Regions from separate parts of the Achromobacter sp. GQ309 genome, predicted to be linked through region 1. Evidence: predicted binding sites of a transcription regulator. Region 1 holds the regulator's gene; the other holds the start of a gene.
The links. The regulator FNR, encoded in region 1, switches genes on or off when oxygen is low (the NO sensors DNR and NnrR bind a similar motif). The targets are predictions, from matches to a motif close to TTGATNNNNATCAA.
Positions count from the first base shown of each region.

Region 2: the regulator FNR is predicted to act here: its motif matches at 5,600-5,613, upstream of cyoA (ubiquinol oxidase subunit II).

Region 1 covers NZ_JCAXDP010000001.1:524,908-535,629, reverse strand. The annotation lists gene AC6CIE_RS02515 (CehA/McbA family metallohydrolase domain-containing protein) at 1-446, shown strand, start outside; gene clpB (ATP-dependent chaperone ClpB) at 559-3,165, opposite strand; gene AC6CIE_RS02505 (gamma-glutamylcyclotransferase family protein) at 3,304-3,738, shown strand; gene fnr (fumarate/nitrate reduction transcriptional regulator Fnr) at 3,836-4,564, shown strand; gene AC6CIE_RS02495 (hypothetical protein) at 4,579-5,748, shown strand; gene AC6CIE_RS02490 (ArsR/SmtB family transcription factor) at 5,824-6,261, shown strand; gene AC6CIE_RS02485 (SRPBCC family protein) at 6,162-6,611, shown strand; gene AC6CIE_RS02480 (DUF899 domain-containing protein) at 6,691-7,392, shown strand; gene AC6CIE_RS02475 (hypothetical protein) at 7,343-7,900, shown strand; gene AC6CIE_RS02470 (2Fe-2S iron-sulfur cluster-binding protein) at 7,881-8,213, opposite strand; gene AC6CIE_RS02465 (NUDIX domain-containing protein) at 8,238-8,825, opposite strand; gene AC6CIE_RS02460 (Hsp70 family protein) at 8,911-10,164, opposite strand; gene AC6CIE_RS02455 (hypothetical protein) at 10,241-10,564, opposite strand; gene AC6CIE_RS02450 (DUF3820 family protein) at 10,705-10,722, opposite strand, start outside.
Region 2 covers NZ_JCAXDP010000005.1:312,340-323,061, reverse strand. The annotation lists gene AC6CIE_RS17725 (amino acid ABC transporter ATP-binding protein) at 1-698, shown strand, start outside; gene AC6CIE_RS17720 (peptidoglycan DD-metalloendopeptidase family protein) at 822-1,490, opposite strand; gene AC6CIE_RS17715 (DUF2946 family protein) at 1,689-2,114, shown strand; gene AC6CIE_RS17710 (SCO family protein) at 2,220-2,855, shown strand; gene AC6CIE_RS17705 (copper chaperone PCu(A)C) at 2,875-3,363, shown strand; gene AC6CIE_RS17700 (ATP-binding protein) at 3,676-4,881, shown strand; gene AC6CIE_RS17695 (response regulator transcription factor) at 4,887-5,438, shown strand; gene cyoA (ubiquinol oxidase subunit II) at 5,696-6,604, shown strand; gene cyoB (cytochrome o ubiquinol oxidase subunit I) at 6,607-8,583, shown strand; gene cyoC (cytochrome o ubiquinol oxidase subunit III) at 8,587-9,201, shown strand; gene cyoD (cytochrome o ubiquinol oxidase subunit IV) at 9,201-9,551, shown strand; gene AC6CIE_RS17670 (ankyrin repeat domain-containing protein) at 9,686-10,722, opposite strand, start outside.

The sequences.
Region 1 (10,722 bases):
TCCGCTTCCGCAGCCCCGAGCGCAACAACTACGAGTACCCGATCGAAAGCGGCAACCCCACCTACGTCAAGCCCACCGTCAACCACGTGGACCTGATCGTCGGCGACGTGACCGAACGCGCCGCACCCGGCACCCCGGAATACGACGCCGACACCAACCCCACGACGCGCGTACTGGCCCGCTTCACCAAGGCCGACTGGAAGGTGGACGAAGATGGCTACAACGTCATCACGACCACGATCAAAGCCGACAAGAGCCAGTACCTGCGCCTGCGCGGCACCAATCTTGGCGTGGACGTGGCAGGCGAAACCGCAGCGGGCGAACCGCTGCCGGATGCGAAGGTCGATTTTGCCGACAACGCGGCGCGCTTCAACGCCATCAACGCCCGCAACTACAACGACCTGTGGTTCTATTCGAACCCGGTGTTCGTGACGGTCGCGAAGTGATGTGATTGCCCAGCGCCGCGCCGATCTGTTCGGCGCGGCGGCGCGTCGGCGCTACGGCGCAGACAAAAAAATGCCCGGCTACGCGCCGGGCATTCTGCTTATTGCAGCGCGATCACTGCAACGTGCGGGTGAAGACGAACTGGCCATCCTGCCAATCCACCGGGACCACGTCGCGCGGACCGAACCTGCCTTCCAGGATCAGACGCGCCACCGGGTTCTCGATCTGCTGCTGGATCGCACGCTTCAAGGGGCGCGCGCCAAACACCGGATCGAAGCCGGAGCGGGCCAGTTCGGCCAGGGCCGGTTCCGTCACTTCCAGCCGCATCTCCTGCTTTTCCAGGCGCTCGCCCAGACGGCGAAGCTGGATGCGGGCGATGGACTCGATGTGCTGCGCTTCCAGGCCATGGAACACCACCACTTCGTCGATGCGGTTCAGGAATTCAGGCCGCAGCGTCTGCTTCAGTTCATCCCACACCACTTCCTTGACCACGTCGTACGGCTGGCCAGCCAGCGTCTGGATATGGTGCGAACCCAGGTTCGACGTCATGACGATCACCGTGTTGCGGAAATCGACGGTGCGGCCCTGGCCATCGGTCAGGCGGCCGTCGTCCAGCACTTGCAGCAGCACGTTGAACACGTCCGGATGCGCCTTTTCGACTTCATCGAGCAGCACCACGCTGTAGGGCTTGCGCCGCACGGCCTCGGTCAGATAGCCGCCCTCTTCGTAGCCCACGTATCCGGGCGGCGCGCCGATCAGCCGCGCCACCGAATGCTTCTCCATGAACTCGCTCATGTCGATGCGGATCATGTGCTCTTCAGAGTCGAACAGGAACTCAGCCAGCGCGCGCGTCAGCTCGGTCTTGCCCACGCCGGTGGGGCCCAGGAACAGGAACGAGCCATACGGCCGCGCCGGATCCGCCAGCCCCGCACGCGAACGGCGGATGGCGTCGGACACGAGGCGCACGGCCTCGTCCTGACCCACCACGCGCTTGTGCAGGAACTCTTCCATGTGCAGCAGCTTTTCGCGTTCGCCCTGCATCATCTTCGACACCGGAATGCCGGTGGCGCGCGACACGACTTCGGCGATTTCCTCGGCGCCGACACGCGTGCGCAAGAGGCGCGGACGCAATTCGTCGCCTTCGGCGTTTTCGGCGGCCTCGGCAGCGCCCACCTCGGCGGCCTTCAGACGTGCCTCAAGATCCGGCAGCTTGCCGTATTGCAGCTCGGCCAGCTTGTCGAATTGGCCCTTGCGCTGCAGTTCCGCCATTTCGGCGCGGACGCTGTCGATCTCTTCCTTGATGGCTTGCGTGCCTTGCACCGCGGCCTTCTCGGCCTTCCAGATTTCCTCGAAGTCGTTGTACTCGCGCTGCAGCTTTTGCAGCTCGTCCTCGATGACGCCCAGGCGGCGCTTGGAGGCGTCGTCCGTTTCCTTCTTGACGGCCTCGCGCTCGATCTTGAGCTGGATGATGCGGCGGTCCAGCTTGTCCATCACTTCCGGCTTGGAGTCGATTTCCATGCGGATGCGCGCGCCGGCTTCGTCGATCAGGTCGATGGCCTTGTCGGGCAGGAAGCGGTCGGTGATGTAGCGATGCGACAGCTCGGCGGCCGCGACGATGGCCGGGTCGGTGATCTCGACGCCGTGGTGGATTTCGTAGCGCTCCTGCAAGCCGCGCAGGATGGCGATGGTGGATTCCACGTCGGGTTCGTCGACCAGCACCTTCTGGAAGCGCCGCTCAAGCGCCGCGTCCTTCTCGATGTACTTGCGGTATTCGTCCAGCGTGGTGGCGCCGATGCAATGCAGCTCGCCGCGCGCGAGCGCCGGCTTGAGCATGTTGCCCGCATCCATCGCGCCTTCGGCCTTGCCCGCACCCACCATGGTGTGCAGCTCGTCGATGAACACGATGTTGCGGCCGTCGTCCTGGCCCAGCTCTTTCAGCACGGCCTTCAGGCGCTCTTCGAACTCGCCGCGGAACTTGGCGCCCGCCAGCAGCGCCGCCAGGTCCAGCGACAGCACGCGCTTGCCGCGCAGGGTCTCGGGCACTTCGTCGTTGACGATGCGCTGCGCCAGGCCTTCGACGATGGCGGTCTTGCCGACGCCGGGTTCGCCGATCAGCACGGGATTGTTCTTGGTCCGGCGCTGCAGGATCTGGATGGTGCGGCGGATTTCGTCGTCGCGGCCGATGACCGGATCCAGCTTGCCCTGGCGGGCTCGCTCGGTCAGGTCCAGCGTGTACTTGGAAAGGGCCTCGCGGTTGGCTTCGCCTTCGGCGCCCGACACGTTCTCGCCGCCGCGCACGGCGTCGATCGCCGCTTCCAGGGCCTTTTTCTGCAGGCCCGCGTCGCGCAGAATGCGGCCGGCTTCACCCTTGTCGTCGGCCAGCGCGAGCAGGAAGAGTTCGCTGGCGATATAGGTGTCACCGCGGCGGGAGGCTTCCTTGTCGGTACGGGTCAGCACGCCCTGCAGGTCGCGGCCCACCTGCACGTTGTCTTCGCCCTGCACCTGCGGCAAGCCCTTCAGGGCGGACTCCAGGGCCGGGCCCAGTCGGTTGACCGCCACACCGGCACGCGCCAGCAAACTGCCCGCGCCGCTGTCGGAATCCGACAACAGGGCGGACAGCACGTGGACAGGTTCGATGTAGGGGTGGTCGTTGCGGGCGGCCAGACTTTGGGCGTCTGCCAACGCTTGTTGAAACTTGGTCGTCAGTTTGTCGAATCGCATAATGGTCGTATTGGCTTGTGGGGAGCCTGACCGATCCGTGCCGGCTGGCTCGATAACCTGAATATGTGGCCGGGTGAGACAATTTCAACACCCGGCGCCTCTCATGGTCTTCTTCGACGTGCACCAGCAAACAGAGCAATGAGCATATACGTTTTTGTGTACGGCACCCTACGGGCCGGCGAAATCAACGACCTCGCCCGGGCGGCCGCAGCGCGCGGTTTGCCGGCCGCCAGCCACGTCGGCGCGGCCAGCGTGCCCGGCATGCTGGTCGATTTTGGCGACTGGCCCGGGCTCATCCCCGTGCAGGACGGCCGGCGCGTGCGCGGCGACGTTTTCCAGGTGGAACCGGCGTTGATCGCCCTGATGGACGAGATCGAGGAATATCAGCCCGGCAAGCCCTGCTGCTTCGTGCGCCGCACGGTTACCGCCAGTCTGGAAGGCGCCGGCCCGACCAGTCTGCTGCCCTGCGAGTACTATCCGATCGACCCCGCGTTTCGGGCCGCGGCGGTCGATATCACCGGGGAAGACTGGATTGCTCATCGCCTTTCCAGAACAAAGCAGGACGCCCGGTAAGACACCCGTAGTAACAACGGACTACAATAGACGCCTGTCTCGTGCTTCACACCCGTTCCGGCGCCCGCCGTGCAATGGGCACTCTAAAGGTCATCGTATGCAAAAACGGGTCCCCATTGCCCCTGATGCCGCCCACTGTTCCACGTGCATGCTGGGTCACGTCTGCGTTCCCGTGGGCATGGCAGCCGCCGAAGTCGAAAAGCTGGACGAACTGGTCAAAGAGCGCGTCCGCGTGGAAAAAGGCAAGACGCTCTTTTCGCTGGATCATCCGCTCGACGCCGTCTACGGCGTGCGCTTCGGCAGCTTGAAAACGCAACTTGAAGACGCCACCGGCCAGATCCAGATCACCGGCTTCCATCTGCCCGGCGAGATCGTCGGCATGGACGGCATGCTGGATGGCAAGCACGTGTCGGCCGCCGTGGCCCTCGAAGATTCCGAGGTCTGCGTCATCCGCCTGAACGAAGTCGATCGCGTCGCGTCGCACCTGCCGTCGCTGCAACAGCAATTCCGCCGCCTCATGAGCCGCGAGATCACCCGCTCGCACCAGATGCTGGCGTCGCTGGGCTCCATGCGGTCGGAACAGCGCCTGGCCGCATTTCTGTTGAACCTCTCGCAGCGCTATGCGTCGCTGGGCTACTCGTCCACCGAGTTCGTGCTGCGCATGAGCCGCGAAGAAATCGGCAACTATCTGGGCCTGACGCTGGAAACGGTCAGCCGTCTGTTCTCGCGCTTTGCCCGCGACGGCCTCATCAAGATCAACCAGCGCGAAGTCCGCATCCTGGACCTGCCCGCGCTCAAGCAACTGCTGGGACTCGAAAGCTGCTGAGCGGTCGCCGCGCCATGCGCCGCGCGCCTGCCACATCCCTGACCCGCACGGCGCTGGCGGCCTCGCTCGCCCTGGCCACCCTGCTGGCTTGCGGCGCTGCGCATGCGCAGACGCCGCTGCCCGACCCCTACGACTACGACGAAGCCACGCCCGTGCCCAAGCGCGCGGCGCCGCTGCGCTGGCAGGCGGTTGAACTGGGCCGCCCCGGAAACCGGTACAAGATGCCGGTCTACGCCAACCGGGATCTGGCCAAGGACGACCTGCGCGGCATCAAGCAAGTGCTCATCGTCATCCACGGCGTCAAGCGCGACGCCGACAACTACTACGAAACCGCCGCCGCGCTGGTCGCCGCCGACCCGGCGCGCGCCGGCGACACGCTGGTGCTGGCCCCGCGGTTTTCCGGCTCGATCGACTCGGGCTTCGCGGGCATGGCCGCCTGGCGCAAGGCCAGCTGGGAAGACGGCCAGGAAAGCGTCCAGGCCACGGGCCGGCCCGCCCCCGTCACCTCGTTCCAGGTTTTGGACGACCTGCTGCGCAGCCTGGACGACCGCAAGCGCCTGCCGTCGCTCGCCGGCCTGGTGCTTGCCGGCCATTCGGCCGGCGCGCAGTTGGTGCACCGGTATGCGGTGCTGAACAACGTGGACGGGGTGTTGCGACGCGACGGCCTGACCCTGCGGTACGTGGTCGCCAACCCCTCTTCCTACCTGTACCTGACCAACGAAAGGCCACGCGCCGACGGCAAGGGCTACGCGCCCTACGAGCGCGGCATCTGCCCCACCTACAACCAGTACAAGTACGGCACGGACAAGCTGCCCGCCTACGCCGGCGAATCCGACGATTCCCGCCTCTTCGTGCGCTACGCGGCGCGCGATGTGGTCTACCTGCTGGGCGGCGCGGACAACAACCCCGAGCACCGGCTGCTGGACAAAGCCTGCGGCGCCGAAGCCCAGGGCGCCACCCGGCTGGCGCGCGGCACGGGCTACGTCCAGTACGAGCACGTGCTGGCCGCCCGAGGCTCCAAGCCCGTCCCCCTGCGTCACAGCGCCTTCGAAGTCGGCGGCGTGGGCCACGACGGCAAGCGCATGTTCGGCTCGGTCTGCGGCGTGCGAGCGCTGCTGGGCGGCGACGCCCCGGCCAGCAACACCGCCGCGGCCTGCGACATCATCAAGCCGCGCGGCAAGTAACGCGCTTCACCCCTAGGGAAAGTCCGAAGCCATCGCGCTTGACACGCGCTTGTGGCAGACCTAAAACTTAACCTTATGGTTAAGTTAAATGATGATGGTCTCGATGCCATCTTCTCCGCGCTGGCGGATGGCACGCGCCGCCGGGTGCTGGCGGACCTGGAACAGGGCTCGGCCTCGGTCAGCACCCTGGCCCGACCCCACGCCATATCCCTGCCCGCCTTTATGAAACACCTGCGGGTGCTGGAAGAGGCCGGCCTCATCGCGCGCGCCAAGGACGGGCGGGTCGTGCGCTGCACGCTGTCTCCCGAACCCATGCGCGCCGCCGCCGGCTGGCTGGCACGGTACGAAAGGTTCTGGACCGGCCAACTGGATTCGCTGGCGCGATATCTCTATCACGAAGAGGAAATCCACCCATGGAAAACCGAATCTCCCCCCTCGAGCTGCGGCTCCAGCGCCGCTTCGACGCCCCCGTCGAACGCGTCTGGCGAGCCTGGACCGACCCGCAAGCGCTGATGCGCTGGTTCGGCCCGGCAGGCACGCAACGCGTGTTGCTGGCCGAAACCGATGTGCGCGTGGGCGGCGCCTATGAAGTCGGCTTCATCACCGCAGACGGCGGGGAACACTACGCCAGCGGCCGCTACCAGGAAGTCGCGCTGCATCGCCGTCTGGTGTTCACCTGGGCATGGCGCGACACGCCGCAGGAAACCTCACTGATCACGCTGGACTTCACCTCGGCACACGGGGGCACCGAGCTTGCCTTCCTGCAGACACCGTTCGTCGACGAAGCCACCCGCGACGGCCACGAGAATGGCTGGTCCGGCGCCATGGACCGGCTGGCGGACCACCTGGCCGGCAAGGCCTGAACCTGGCGCCCCGGACCTGTCCGCCGGATCCGAACTTGACCCCCGGGTCCAAGCGCCCGGCACGCAAAGGAGACGCACGATGCAAACCGATCATCCCGTCGTATCCCGCCCCCAATGGACCGTTGCCCGCGAGGCGCTGTTGCGGCGCGAAAAGGAACTGACCCACGCCTCGGACGCCCTGGCCCGCGACCGCATGGCGCTGCCGTGGGTGCGAGTGGACAAGCCATACACCTTTGAGGGCGCGCACGGCATGCAAGGCCTGGATGCCCTGTTCCACGGCAGGCGCCAGCTCATCGTCTATCACTTCATGTTCAGTCCGGACTGGGAGGACGGGTGCGTGGGCTGCTCGCTCCTAGCCGATCACCTGGACAGCGCGCTCATGCACCTGCGGCACCACGACGTGACGGTGGTGGCGGTCTCGCGCGCGCCGTATGCCCGGCTGGCCGCCTTCCAGGCCCGCATGGGCTGGCAGTTTGACTGGTACTCGTCAGCGGGCAGCGACTTCAATTTCGACTTCGAAGCGTCCGTGCCGCAGGCGGATGGCGCCGTCGAGGAACGTCCAGGGACCAGCGCGTTCTTCCGTGATCCCGACGGCGAAATCTTTCACACCTACTCGGCCTTCGAACGCGGCGTGGAGCGCCTGGCGGGGGCCTACAACTACCTCGACATCGCGCCGCTGGGCCGCAACGAAAACGGCCCGTATTTCGATGTTCGCGACTGGGTGCGCCACCATGACCGATACGGCGACACCCCGCGCCAAGCCTGCCACGACCACCGCTAGGCCGCAGGCCACGGCCGGCATGGCTGGCCTGTGGCTGGTGTGCCTGGCGGCCATGGGCGCCGGACTGATTGTGGACACGTGGCGCACGCCCGCCGCGCTGTTGGCCAGCGAGTGCGGTGCGCCGGGAACGCTGGCGCAACTGGCATGGCGGCACGTCGTGCTGATGCCGGCCAGCTCGGCCGCGATGGCGCTGGCGGCGCTGCTGCCCTGGTCTCAGCTGTCCGGGACTCGATGGCCCTGGGTTCAATTGCCTTGGTCCCGAATGCCTCGTATCCGATGGCTCTGGCTGCGGCTGCAAGCCGGCGAACCGCCGCTGGCAAGCCGGGTGCTCTGCCTGGTCCTCATGGCGATCGGTATGGTGCTGGGCGCGCGCCTGGGCGTTCAGACAGCGCAGGCGCTGGGCGCTGCGCCGTTTTGGGGAATGGTGCTGGGCATGGCGGCAGGAATGGCCGCAGGCATGGCTGCGACCCTGTTGCCGGTCGCCGCGGTCAGCGCCTGGCGCCGGTAAGCGGGCGAACCGCGGGCGGCGCCGTCTCGATCAACGCAGCGCCGGGGGCCTGGATTTCCAGCGCCGACGTCGCCTGGGCCACGCACGGCAGGATCCAGCCCTCTTCCTTTTCGTCGCGCGACAGGCCGGGCCATTCGATGCCGTACACGATCGATCCGTCCAGCATCAGGCACATGCAGGCGCGGCAGGTGCCATTGCGGCACGAACTGGGCAGCTTGATGCCCGCGGCCTGCGCCGCCAACAGCACGCACGTGCCGGCCGGCGCGTCAAAGCGCAGGCCCAAGGGCTGGACGAGAACCGGGTGCGAGCACATCGTCGTCAGGCTGCCCGCCGCCGCTCAGGCGACGTTGTCCTGCCAGTCCAGCTTCCAGGCGCCGGACAGCACGTTCTGCATCCACAGTACGCAGGTCAGCGTCTTGGCGTCGGTGACCTCGCCTTGGCTGCACGCCGCCAGCAGCTCCTCGGGATGCTTGCTGATGACATCCAGAAATTCGTCCTGGTCGAGCTGGCGCTCGCCTGCCCGCAGGCCGCGCGCAAAGAAGATGTGAATGATTTCAGTGGAATAGGCGATGGCCAGGTGCAGGGCGCCCGCATGGGCCCATTGGCCGGCGGTATAGCCCGTCTCCTCCAGCAGTTCCCGCTTGGCGCACACCAGCGGATCCTCGCCCGGATCCAGCTTGCCCGCAGGAAATTCCGTCATCACGCGGCCGATGGGATATCGGAACTGTCGCTCGAGCAGCACCCGGCCATCGTCGAGCAGCGGAATCACCACCACCGCCCCCGGGTGCACCACGTACTCGCGGATACCGGTATGGCCGTTGGGCAGGCTGACGGTATCGCGGCGGATCTTCAGGAAGCTGCCGTCATACGGGGCCTCGCTTTCGAGGAGCGTTTCGACGAGATGGGTATCGGCGGGTCGGGTCATGAGGACGTCTGGATCGGAAACTGAGAGGGGCGGCGAGCCGTTGCCGGCACGCCTGGCAGCTTACCACCGCCCCGCAGGCGGCCGGTCAGCCGAACTTGCGCGCGGCATCCAGCGCAAGACCCGCGCCGATGCTGCCGAACAGGTCGCCTTCCACGCTGCGCGCCTCGGGCACCAGCCGGGACACGCTTTCGCGCAGGCGCGGCACACGGCTTGAGCCGCCCGTGAAGAACACGGTATCCACGTCCGCCGTCGACACGCCCGCATCGCGCAGCAACTGGCCCACCGTGGTCTCGACCTTGTCGATCAAGCGTCCCACGCTCGCGTCGAACGATGGGCGCGTCACCTCGACACCCAGATCCGGCGCGATGCGCGACAAGTCGATGCGCGCGGCGGGCGCCTCGGACAGCGCGATCTTGGCTTCTTCCACCTGCACCGCCACCCAGTGGCCCGCACGCTCCTTCACCAGGTTCAGCAGCAGATCGATCTTCTGGCGGTCGCCGGCCTCGGCGCGGATATAGGCAAAATGCTCGGCTGCCTTGCGCGTGTAGGCCTGGTTGATGGTGTGCCAGCAGGCCAGGTTGCCGTATTGCGTCGACGGCACGTCCTTGCCGCTGCGCAACTGGCTGCCCAGGCCCAGCAGCGGCATCACGTGCGCCAGGCTCAATTGCTTGTCAAAATCCACCCCGCCGATATGCACGCCGCCGTAGGCCAGGATGTCGTCGCGGCGGTCCGGCTTGGCCGCGCGGTCCGGCCCCAGCCGGATCAGCGAAAAGTCCGACGTCCCCCCGCCGATGTCGATCACCAGCACCAGTTCCTCGCGGCTGATCTGCGACTCATAGTGGAAAGCGGCGGCCATCGGCTCGAACTGGAACTCGATGTCGGTAAACCCGACGTTGCGCGCGATCTCTTCCAGCGTGTCCTGCGCCGTCTTGTCGGACGCGGGATGATCGTCCACGAAAAACACCGGACGGCCCAGCACGGCACGGGTGAAGCCGCGCCCGGCGGCGGTCTCGGCGCGCGCCTTCAATTCAGCGATGAAGCGCGTCAGCAGGACACGGAAAGGGATGGAACGGCCCTGCACTTCCGTCGAGCCGTCGATGAGCGAGCTGCCCAAGAGGCTCTTCATCGAACGCATCAGGCGCCCGTCGTAGCCCGCCAGGTAGTCGGAGATGGCCGCGCGGCCATAGCTGACCTCGGCGTCCTCGTCGTGAAAGAAGATGGCCGACGGCAAGGTGGTCTTGCCGTCCTCCAGCGCGAGGAGCGCATGTTGGTCGGGACGGCTCCAGCCGACGGTGGAATTGGAGGTGCCGAAGTCGACGCCGCAGGCGGTGGAAATCATGGGAATTCAGGCGCTTAGAGCAAAACGGCGCACAAGTGTACCCGCTCTGGCTCCGGCCCTGGATTCCCGTGGGGGCTTATTGCTGCTGGCGGCGCTGTTCCAGTTCGCGCAGACATTGCTCGACGCCGGCCTGCATCTGCGCATTCGACGTGGCTGCGCGGTCCGACACCGTACGGCAGCGCTGGAACTCGGCCTGGCTTTGGGGCGTGTCGCGGATCGGTGCGGGCGGCGGGGCTTCGGGCGTTACGGTCATGCGCAGCGTCGAGGGTGGCGACAGGCTGCCCTGGGCCGAGGGAAACTGCATCTCCTGCGTGGCGCCGGGCGCGACATTCTGGGCCTGGGCAGCGCCCGCCGCGCACAAGGCGGCAAACAGGAAAGCGGATACGTGTTTTTTGTTCATGGCGACCTCGGTTAGATGAGTCAGCGCCCGGGCCGAGGGCCGGGCGCACCGCCTAATCGTATCCCCGGTGGATGGCAGGCGTCGTGCCAAGACGCAACATCATCCCCGCCAGTTGTTTCCTGCGGTTTCCGCGGCGGGTCTCAGGACGCGCGCCGGGT
Region 2 (10,722 bases), on a different contig from region 1:
AGGTGGATGTCCAGATCGACGAAGGCAGCGTCACGGCTTTGATCGGCCCGTCGGGCAGCGGCAAGAGCACGCTGCTGCGCTGCGTGAACCTGCTGGAAATGCCGGATCGCGGGCGGCTGGAGATCGGTCCGGAAACGGTCGACTTTGAACCCGGCCGCAAGCTGGCGCGCGAACAGGTCCAGGCGGTGCGCAAGCAGACCGGCATGGTGTTCCAGAACTTTCAGCTTTTTCCGCATCAGACCGTGATCGGCAATGTGATGGAAGGGTTGGTGACGGTACAGAAGTGGCCCGCCGACCGTGCACGCGCGCGGGCGGAGGAATTGCTGCGCAAGGTGGGGATGCTGGAGAAGGCGGAAGCCTGGCCGGCGAATCTGTCCGGCGGCCAGCAGCAGCGCGTGGCGATCGCCCGCGCGCTGGCGCCGGCGCCGCGGGTTTTGCTGTGCGACGAGCCGACCTCGGCGCTGGATCCGGGATTGGCGGCGGAAGTGGTGGATGTGCTGCGTCAGTTGGCCGCGGAAGGCATGACGATGCTGATGGCCACGCATGATCTGCGGCTGGCGGCCAGCGTGTCGCGGGAAGTGGTGTTTCTGCTGGATGGCGTGGTGGTGGAGGCCGGGGATTCGCGGTCGGTGTTCACGAATCCGAGTGATTCACGCACGGCGGCGTTTGTATCGACGCTGACGCAGGAAGCGCCGTAGATCCGGGTGTCTGACACCCGATGAAAGAACTCGGTGTCTGACACCCTCTGAGACGCTGCACCATGGTGTCAGACACCTGCCGCAAGTTGGAGACTGTTTTACTTGGCGCAAAGCCGCCGTCTGCTACTTCGGCGGCAGGGATCCCGCCGGGTCGACCGCCTGACCGTCGTAGCGCAGTTCGAAATACAGCCCGACCTGCTTGCTGTCGCTGTTGCCCATCTCGGCGATCTTCTGGCCCTGCGACACGCGTTGCCCTTCCTTGACCAGCAGCTTGCTGTTGTGCGCGTAGATGCTGAGGAAGCTGGCGTTGTGCTTGACGATGACCAGATGCCCGTAGCCGCGCAAGCCGCTGCCCGAATACGCCACCGTGCCGGGCGCGGCGGACACGACGGGCGTGCCGGCGGAATTGCTGATGACGATGCCGTTTGAATGGGAACCGTCGTAGCCGCGCGTGACCTTGCCCTGCGCGGGCCAGACCAGCGAGATCGCGCCCGGCGGCGCCGTGCGCCGCTTGCCGGATGACGCGGTGGCGCGCGGCGCGGGTTTGGGTTTGGTGCTGGCCTTGCTGGGCGGCGAGGTGCGCGCCTGCCCGGCGGGCGGCTCGACCCGCAGGACCTGGCCGACTTCGATCGAATTGGAGTTCGACAGCTTGTTCCACCGGACCAGGTTGCTGACGGTCGTGCCTTCCTTGCGCGCAATCTGGTACAGCGTGTCGCCCGACTGGACCCGGTAATAGCCCGGCTGGACCTTGGTCGTGCCGCAGGCGGTCAGCAACACCAGCAGCGCCGCCATCAGCGCGCCCAGCCATAGACGGGAATATGAGCCCGCGCGTCCCGGCCCGGCGGACGGGTCGGCATTGGACAAACTGGCGGCGGACAAAGTCGAAACGGACAAGGAAAGCTCTGAAACCTGGGGCACGGGGTCGCGTGTCGGAAAGAAGTGCGTTCAAGGGTACCAAGAAATCGGGAACGCTTGGCATAGAATGCCTGCATGCCTTCGTCGACCCGCCTCCTGTGCACGCTGCGCGCCCTGCGCGCCGACGCCGTGCTTTGGCTGGCGATCCTGGCATTGGCGCTGCGGGCGCTGGTTCCCGCTGGCTACATGCCGGACGCCCGCGCGCTGCACGATGGCCGGCTCGAGGTCACATTCTGCTCGGCGGCGGGCAACGTGTCGTCATTCAGCGTGGCGCTGCCGGCCGATGACGGCGGCAAGGCCCCGCACGACAACGCCAACACCGGCGCGCAATGTCCCTTCGGCCTGCTTGTCCACGTCACGCCCGCCACGGCGCCGGCCATGACGCCGCTGCTGCTGACGGCCGCCGGACATCCTGTCTTCCCTCCTGCGCATCGCGCCCTGCCCGCGCAGCCCGCCCACGGTCCGCCGCTGGGTTCGCGCGCGCCGCCGCCGCTGGCATGACTTCGTCCAGGATCGTCCACGCCCCTTACTAATTAGTAAGGCGCTGCGGACGGCACTTGCCGTGCGGCCCGACCGCGTGGCCGACTCGTCAATCCAGAGGTTTCAATGAACTCCCTTTTTTCGCGCACGCCCGCCGGCGTGACGCGCGCCGCCCCCACGCCGGGCGCGCCCGACCCGCGTCGCCGTCTGCTGCTGTCGACACTGGCGCTGCTGCCGCTGGCGGGCTGCGGTCCCGACGCCCCGCCGCTGCACGGCATGGACCTGTCCGGCATGACCACCGGCGATTTCCAGTTGCAGGACACCGATGGCAAAACCCGCACCCTGGCCGACTACCGCGGGCATCCGGTCATGTTGTTCTTCGGCTTCACCCAATGCCCGGACATCTGCCCGACGGCGCTGACCCGCGCCGTCGAGATCAAAACGCTGCTGGGCAAGGATGCCGACAAGCTGCGCGTTCTCTTCATTACCGTGGATCCCGAGCGCGACACGCCTGAGATCCTGCGCGCCTACACCCAGGCCTTCGATCCCGGCTTCGTCGGTCTGCGCGGCACGGCGGAACAGACCCGCGCCGCCGCCCAGGCCTTCAAGGTGTTCTACCAGAAGGTCCCGACCGGCTCGTCCTACACCATGGACCACACCGCGCTGACGTACCTCATCGACCCCGAAGGCAAGCTGCGCGTGGCGCTGCGCCATCAGCAGAGCGCGCAGGAATGCGCGCAAGACCTGCGCACCGTGCTCTGACCCAATAAAGGAAACCCTCATGAAGAAGCTTTCGATCAAACCGCTGGCCGCCGTCTTCGCGATGGCCCTGGCCGGATTCAGCCATGTTGCGCTGGCGCAGGACGCCGGCCTGTCCGTGCAAGACGCCTGGGTGCGCGCGACCGTGCCCAACCAGCACGCGACCGGCGTGTTCATGCAACTGACTTCCAAGGAAGCCGGCCGGCTGGTCGGCGTGGAATCGCAGGCGGCCAAGCACGTGGAAGTGCACGAGATGGCGATGCAGGACAACGTCATGAAGATGCGCCAGGTGCCCGGCATCGACCTGCCCGCCGGCCAGGCGGTGGACCTGAAACCCGGCGGCTACCACGTCATGCTCATCGACCTGGCCAAGCAGATCGTGCCGGGCGATCACGTCGCGCTGACGCTGATCGTGGAAGACGCGGCCCGTCAGCAACGGCGCGTGCCGATCGACGCAGTGGCCCGGCCGCTGAATGCGACCGCCGCGCCAGCGGCCGGTCACGGCCACTGATGACGGGCGGCAGGCGTTCATCGCGCGCCTGCCGCGTGGCGGGGTCGCACCGCGATCTCGCCATTTGAATGCCTATCGCCGGCGCTCCATGCTCGAATGTTCACCTATCGGCGGCCACATATCAGGGACACATCGCCCCGCCGCCGCGACAGCGCCGCCCTCCGATTCACCATACAATGCCTGCACGTCCGAATCCCGCGCCTTCCGGCCCGGGCAGCAGCCGGCCACCGCCGCCGCGCTCCGGATGCCAGCGTTCCGCGCAGCCGGGCGCCCGTAACTGCCGGCAGGCTGGCCGGCCCTCTGTATCTGGATATGCCCGGTAGTTCCGCCTTTTCCTTCCTGCGTACCCTCTGCAGCCTGCGCTGGCTCGCCATCGCGGGCCAGGCCGCCACCGTCCTCGTCGCCAGCAGCGTGCTGGGCCTGGATCTGCCGCTGGAACCGCTGTGGCTGGGCGTGGGCATGCTGATCGGCTTCAACGTCTACGCCAGCCTGCGCCTGCGCCATCCGCGCGACCTCTCCCACGCCACCGCCTTCGGCCACCTGTTCATCGACATGGCGGTGCTGGCCTGGATGGTGGGCTGGAGCGGCGGCATCAGCAACCCGTTCGGCACGATGTTCCTGATCCTGACCGCCCTGGCCGCGCTGGCGCTGCCTCGCAATTGGGCGCTGGCCGCGGCGCTGGCTGGCGTGCTGGGCTACGGCGCCGCGGCCATCTTCGGCCAGCCCCTGCGCGGCGACGTCGACCCCCACACCCTGCTGTTGTGGGGGCTGGGCGCCAATTTCCTGATTTCGGTCGTGGTGGTGCTGGTGTTCTCGACCCGCCTGGCCGCCGACATGCGCGCCCGCGAGCGCGAACTGGCCCGCCTGCGAGAACGCTTCACGCGCAACGAAGGCATCGTCGCCCTGGCCACCCACGCCGCCGCGATGGCGCACGAGCTGAACACGCCGCTCGCCACGATGACGCTCCTGACCGACGAGATCGCCGCCGAGGTCCAGGACGACGAAGACCTGCGGGAAGACGTCACCACCCTGAGCCAGCTTCTGGCCCTGTGCCGGGAACGCATCCGCAATCTGGCGGTCCCAACCGCCGTGGATCTGGTTCGCGTCGTGGGGCAGTGGCGTCTGATCCGGCCGACCATCGACCTGCAACGCTCGGGCACGCTGCCCACCAGCCTGCGCGTCGATCCCGCCATCGCCCACTTGCTGCAGGCGTTGCTGAACAACGCCGCGGACGCGGGGGAATCCGCCGACGCGCCCCGCGTGGACCTGCATCTGGAATACGGTTACGGCGCCCTGCGCGGCGAAGTCCGGGACTACGGCCGGGGTTTCGATCCCGATCATGCCGTGCTGCCGGCGACCAGCCTGTTCAACAGCGGCAAGCCGGGAGGACTGGGCGTGGGCCTGGCCCTGTCGCACGCCACCGTGGAACAGATGGGCGGCGAAATGACCATGACCGCGGCCGAAGGCGGCGGCACCCGCATCCGCTTTTATTTGCCTCTCGGCAACCCCGGGACCTGAATGTGATGAATGCAAACGATCTTGGCCTGCTGATCGACGACGACGAACTCTACGTGCGCACCCTGCAGCGCAGCCTGTCGCGCCGCGGCCTGGAAACCCGAACCGCCACCGGCATCGCCGAGGCCCTGCGCGTGGCCGAGGAAATCCGTCCAGCCTTTGCCCTGGTCGACCTGCGCCTGGGCGAAGACTCCGGCCTGACCCTGATCCGCCCGCTGCGCGCGCTGCGCGAAGACATGCGCATCCTGCTGGTCACCGGCTACGCCAGCGTGGCCACCGCCGTGGAAGCCATCAAGCGCGGCGCCGACGACTATCTGCCCAAGCCGGCCACGGCGCCCATGATCCTGCGCACGCTGGGTCTGGTGAAGCCAGAAACAGTTACGATCGAAACGACCATGACGCCGTTGCACCGCCTAGAATGGGAGCACATTCACCAGGCTCTGCACGAGACCGGCGGCAATGTTTCCGCCGCGGCGCGCCTCCTGGGCATGCACCGGCGCTCGCTGCAACGCAAGCTGGCGAAAAAACCGGGGCCGGAACGCGAGGTGCTTCCGGAATGAGTTGTGCGGGGCGACACATCTTTACAACACCCCCATGTGCACCTGCGACATATCGTCGCACCCCCTCCCTCCCCTCGGGGCTTCTGCTCCCCTAGGAAAACCCTGAATCCGCCGCCATTGGGCCGGATTTCTCCCAGGCAATGCGACCTTTCGTCGCAGGCTTGACCCAGATCAAACCGATAGGATGGACGTTGCTGCCTAGCAGCATTCCAGTCTGCTGCTTTGCAGCATTTCCCACCTTCCATCCAAGGCTGTACGTGAAACACCCCCTCCTTGCGACCCTTACGCGCATATTTGGCGTCGGCGCGGTCATGCTGCTTGGCGGCTGCAACATGGAAATCCTCTCCCCCAAGGGAGATATCGGCATCCAGGAAAAGACGTTGCTGCTGACGGCGACCGGGCTCATGCTCATCGTCGTGATCCCGGTCCTCATCATGATCGTGGCGTTTGCCTGGAAGTACCGCGCTTCCAACACCAAAGCTGACTACCAGCCCAAGTGGGCCCACTCCACGGCAATCGAAGCCGTCGTCTGGACCGTCCCTTGTATCATCGTGGCGATTCTTGCCGTGATCACCTGGCGCTCCACGCACGCGCTGGATCCCTACAAGCCGCTCGTGTCCGAACACAAGCCGGTGACCATCGAGGTGGTTTCACTGGATTGGAAGTGGCTCTTCATCTACCCCGAGTACGACATCGCCACGGTCAACGAGATCGCGTTCCCCGTGGACGTTCCGGTCAACTTCCGGATCACGTCGGCTTCGGTCATGAACTCGTTCTTCATTCCCCAGCTCGGCAGCCAGATCTATTCGATGGCCGGCATGGAGACCAAGCTGCACCTGAACGCGCGCGAAATCGGCACCTACGCCGGCATTTCGGCCAACTACAGCGGCGGCGGTTTCTCGGGCATGCGCTTCAAGGCGCACGCCATGTCGCAGGAAGGGTTCGACAACTGGATCAAGGAAGCGAAGGCTGCTCCCACCGCGCTGACCCCCGAGGTCTATGCGGAACTGACCAAGCGCAGCGAGCGCAACCCGGTCGTGAAGTATTCGTCGGCGCCGCCCGCCATGTTTGATTTCATTCTGGGCAGCACGATGACCAAGATGGCCGGCGTGGACTCCGCCACGTGCACCTCCACGTCGAATAATCTGATCGCAGGAATCAACTAACAATGCTCGGGAAACTTACCCTCGAGGCCATTCCGTACCATGACCCCATCGTCATGGTTACGCTGGCCGCCGTGTGCCTGGGAGGCCTAGCGGTCTTCGGCGCCATCACCTACTTCAAGAAGTGGAAGTACCTCTGGACGGAGTGGCTCACCACCGTCGACCACAAGCGCATCGGCGTGATGTACATCATCGTTGCGCTGATCATGCTGCTGCGCGGCTTTGCCGACGCCATCATGATGCGCACGCAGCTTGCCGTCGCGTCCGCGGACTCGGCCGGCTTCCTGCCGCCGCACCACTACGACCAGATCTTCACCGCCCACGGCGTCATCATGATTTTCTTCATGGCGATGCCCTTCATCACCGGGCTGATGAACATCGTCGTGCCGCTGCAGATCGGCGCCCGCGACGTGGCGTACCCGTTCCTGAACTCGCTGAGCTTCTGGCTGTTCGCCGCCGGTGTCGTGCTGATGATGCTGTCGCTGTTCGTGGGCGAATTCGCCGCGACCGGCTGGCTCGCGTATCCGCCGTTGTCCGGGCTGGACTACAGTCCAAGCGTGGGGGTGGATTACTACCTCTGGGCACTGCAGATATCAGGGCTGGGGACAACACTTAGCGGCATCAACTTCATCGTCACCATCCTGCGCATGCGTGCGCCTGGCATGACCCTGATGAAGATGCCGATCTTCACGTGGACCTCGCTGGTCACCAACGTCCTGATCGTCGCCGCCTTCCCCGTGCTGGCCGCGACCCTGGCGCTGCTGACGATGGACCGCTACCTGGGCACGCACTTCTTCACGAACGACGGTGGCGGCAACGTCATGATGTACGTGAACCTGATCTGGATCTGGGGCCACCCCGAGGTCTACATCCTGGTGCTGCCGGCCTTCGGCGTGTATTCGGAAATCGTTGCCACGTTCGCCCGCAAGACCCTGTTCGGCTACAAGTCCATGGTTTACGCCACGGCCGCCATCGGCGTGCTGTCGTTCCTGGTCTGGCTGCACCACTTCTTCACCATGGGTGCGGGGGCCAACGTCAATGCCTTCTTCGGCATAGCGACAATGATCATCTCGATCCCGACCGGGGCCAAGATCTTCAACTGGCTGTTCACCATCTACCGCGGCCGCCTGCGCATCACGACGCCGGTGCTGTGGACGCTGGGCTTCATGATCGTGTTCGTCATCGGCGGCATGACCGGCGTGATGCTGGCCATCCCCGGCGTGTCGTTCATCCTGCACAACAGCCTGTTCCTGATCGCGCACTTCCACAACACCATCATCGGTGGCGTGGTGTTCGGCTGCATCGCCGGCATGGTCTACTGGTTCCCGAAGGCGTTCGGCTTCACGCTGAACGAGCGTCTGGGCCGCTACTCGTTCTACTGCTGGTTCGTCGGCTTCTTCCTGGCCTTCATGCCCCTGTACGTCCTGGGCTTCAAGGGCATGACGCGTCGCCTGAACCATTACGACAACCCCGAATGGCAGCCGTACCTGCTGGTCGCGCTGGCTGGCGCCGCGCTGATCATGCTGGGCATCTTCTTCCTGCTGCAGCAAGTGTTCGTCTCCGTGCGTCAGCGCAAGCAGAACCAGGACGTCACCGGCGATCCGTGGGATGGCCGCACGCTGGAATGGTCGATCTCGTCGCCCGCGCCCTTCTACAACTTCGCCCACGTTCCTCACGTTGATGAACTGGACCAGTTCTGGGAAGACAAGCAGAGCGGCAAGGCGTACAAGCGCCCGGCCAAGTACGAAGACATCCACATGCCGAAGAACACCGCCGCTGGTGTCTGGATTGGCGCCTTTGGCCTGGTCATGTGCTTTGCGCTGATCTGGCACATCTGGTGGCTGTCGATCGCCGGCCTCGTGGGCATGATCGGTTCGTTCATCGTTCGCGCCTATGACCGCGACGTCGACTACTGGGTCCCGGCCGCGGAAGTCGAACGCATCGAAAACGCTCACTTTGACAAAATGCAGAAGGCCGCCTGAGCCATGATTCAAGCCGTAGCCACTCACCCCCACGCGGGTCACGACGATCACGCGCATCACGACGATGGATCCAAGACCGTTTTCGGTTTCTGGGTCTATCTGATGAGCGACTTGCTGATCTTTTCGGTGCTGTTTGCCACGTTCGCGGTGTTGTCCAACGCCACCGCGGGCGGTCCGTCCGGCAAGGAACTGTTCGACCTGAACTTCGTCCTGGTCGAAACGCTGTTGCTCCTGGTGTCCAGCTTCACCTTCGGCATGGCCAACCTGAACGTGCACGCCAACAACAAGAGCCGTGCCATGGGCTGGTTGATGGTCACGTTCCTGTTCGGCGCGGGCTTCATCGCGATGGAAATCTATGAATTCCATCACCTGATCAGCATCGGCGCCGGTCCGGGCCGCAGCGCCTACCTGTCCGCGTTCTTCACGCTGATCGGTACGCACGGCCTGCACGTGACCTTTGGCCTGATCTGGATCATCGTCATGCTCGACATGATCCGCCGTCATGGCCTGGACTCGATCAACAAGCGTCGTCTGGCGTGCCTGAGCCTGTTCTGGCACTTCCTGGACATCGTCTGGATCTGCGTCTTCACCTTTGTCTACCTTCTGGGAGCCCTCTGATGTCGCACTCCGCTGCGGCCGCGCACGGCCACGACGATCACGCCGCCGATCACGGCAGCCTGAAGTCCTACATCATCGGTTTCGTGCTCTCGCTGCTGCTCACCTTCGGCTCGTTCGGCCTGGTGATGCACGGCGCGCTGTCCCACACCGCCACGATCATCGGCGTGGTGGCGCTGTGCATTCTCCAGCTGCTGGTTCAGCTGGTGTACTTCCTGCACATGGGCGCATCGAAATCGTCCCGCGACAACCTGGCCACGTTTGTCTTCACCGTGCTGATCATCTTCATCATCGTCGGTGGTTCGGCCTGGGTGCTGTACAACATGAACGTCAACATGGGCCACGCCATGTAATGACCGCTTGCCGTTAAGGCATGCAAAAACAGGCGCCTTCGGGCGCCTGTTTTTTTTGAGGGGAGATCGCGCGGAAGGCGCTGGGGCGTCGCGGGCAGCCAGCTGGCCGCTGCCGCCGCGCAGCGCGCGCCGGCTCAGCGCGGCGGAGCCGGCGGCGCCAGGTCCACCTCGGCGCGCCGTGCCAGCTCAATTGCCGTCACGCCCTCGAACGGCTGCACGCGCGAAGTTTGGTTCAGGTCGCACCCAGCGGGACCAGCGGCTGCATCGAGCACCTGCTTGACCGCACGTCCGCCCATCGGGCTGACCGGGCCGTTGTTGCCAAGCTGCCAGGCCAGCACGTCCGCCACCGCCATGCCGCAACGGGCCGGCGTCTTTGGCGCGCCGCCGTGTTCGAGCAGCAACTGAACCTTGTTGTCCATGCCCAGGTTCAGCATGGTCACCAGCGGCAGCGCGTCCGCCGCCGCGACGCCCTCGAGCCGCATGTCGGAATCGCTCCGGTCGGTCGGGTCCGCACCCGCCTTCAGCCAAGCCTCGTACAAATCGTCGGGCAGCCACGGCAGGCTGAGCGGCGCGATCCGGTTGCGCAGCGGTCCCGCCGTGTCGGCCGGCGCCGCCAGCGGCACGCCTGCGGCCACCAGCCGGTCCGCGATAGCGCGCAGCCGCGCGCGCTGGCCGTCCCACGCCGCGCTGTTGCCGTCAGCCGCCGCGCGTTGCGCCACCTGATTCCACATCGACAGCAGACTGGACAACGGCTCCGTCGAAAGCGGCGCTTGCGGCGGGCGAGCAGCCTGCACCAGCTGATCGATGAGGCCAGGCTGCAGGTAGCGGACCGCCAGCGACAGGCCTTCATTCATCCCGTTACGGTCGGGCGCGTCCTTGGAGGCGCCGTAGCCGCCCACCGCGGGATCGGCGCCGTGGGCCAGCACGTATTTCACGCGCTCGGGCACGGCATAGGCCGCCGACGGGGTCAGGTCGCCGCTCGGCGATTCCCGCAGGGCCTCGAGCAGGGGCGTTTCCCACATGGGGCTGTTGCCGTAATACATGCGGGTGTAGGCGGCATTGATGTCCGCCCCCCGCGCGAGCAGTTTCTCGGCAAACCAGAAATTCTTCGGCGTTTGCAGCGCGGCATGCAGCAGCGAGCGCCCGTTCTTTTCGCGCGCGTTCGGATTGG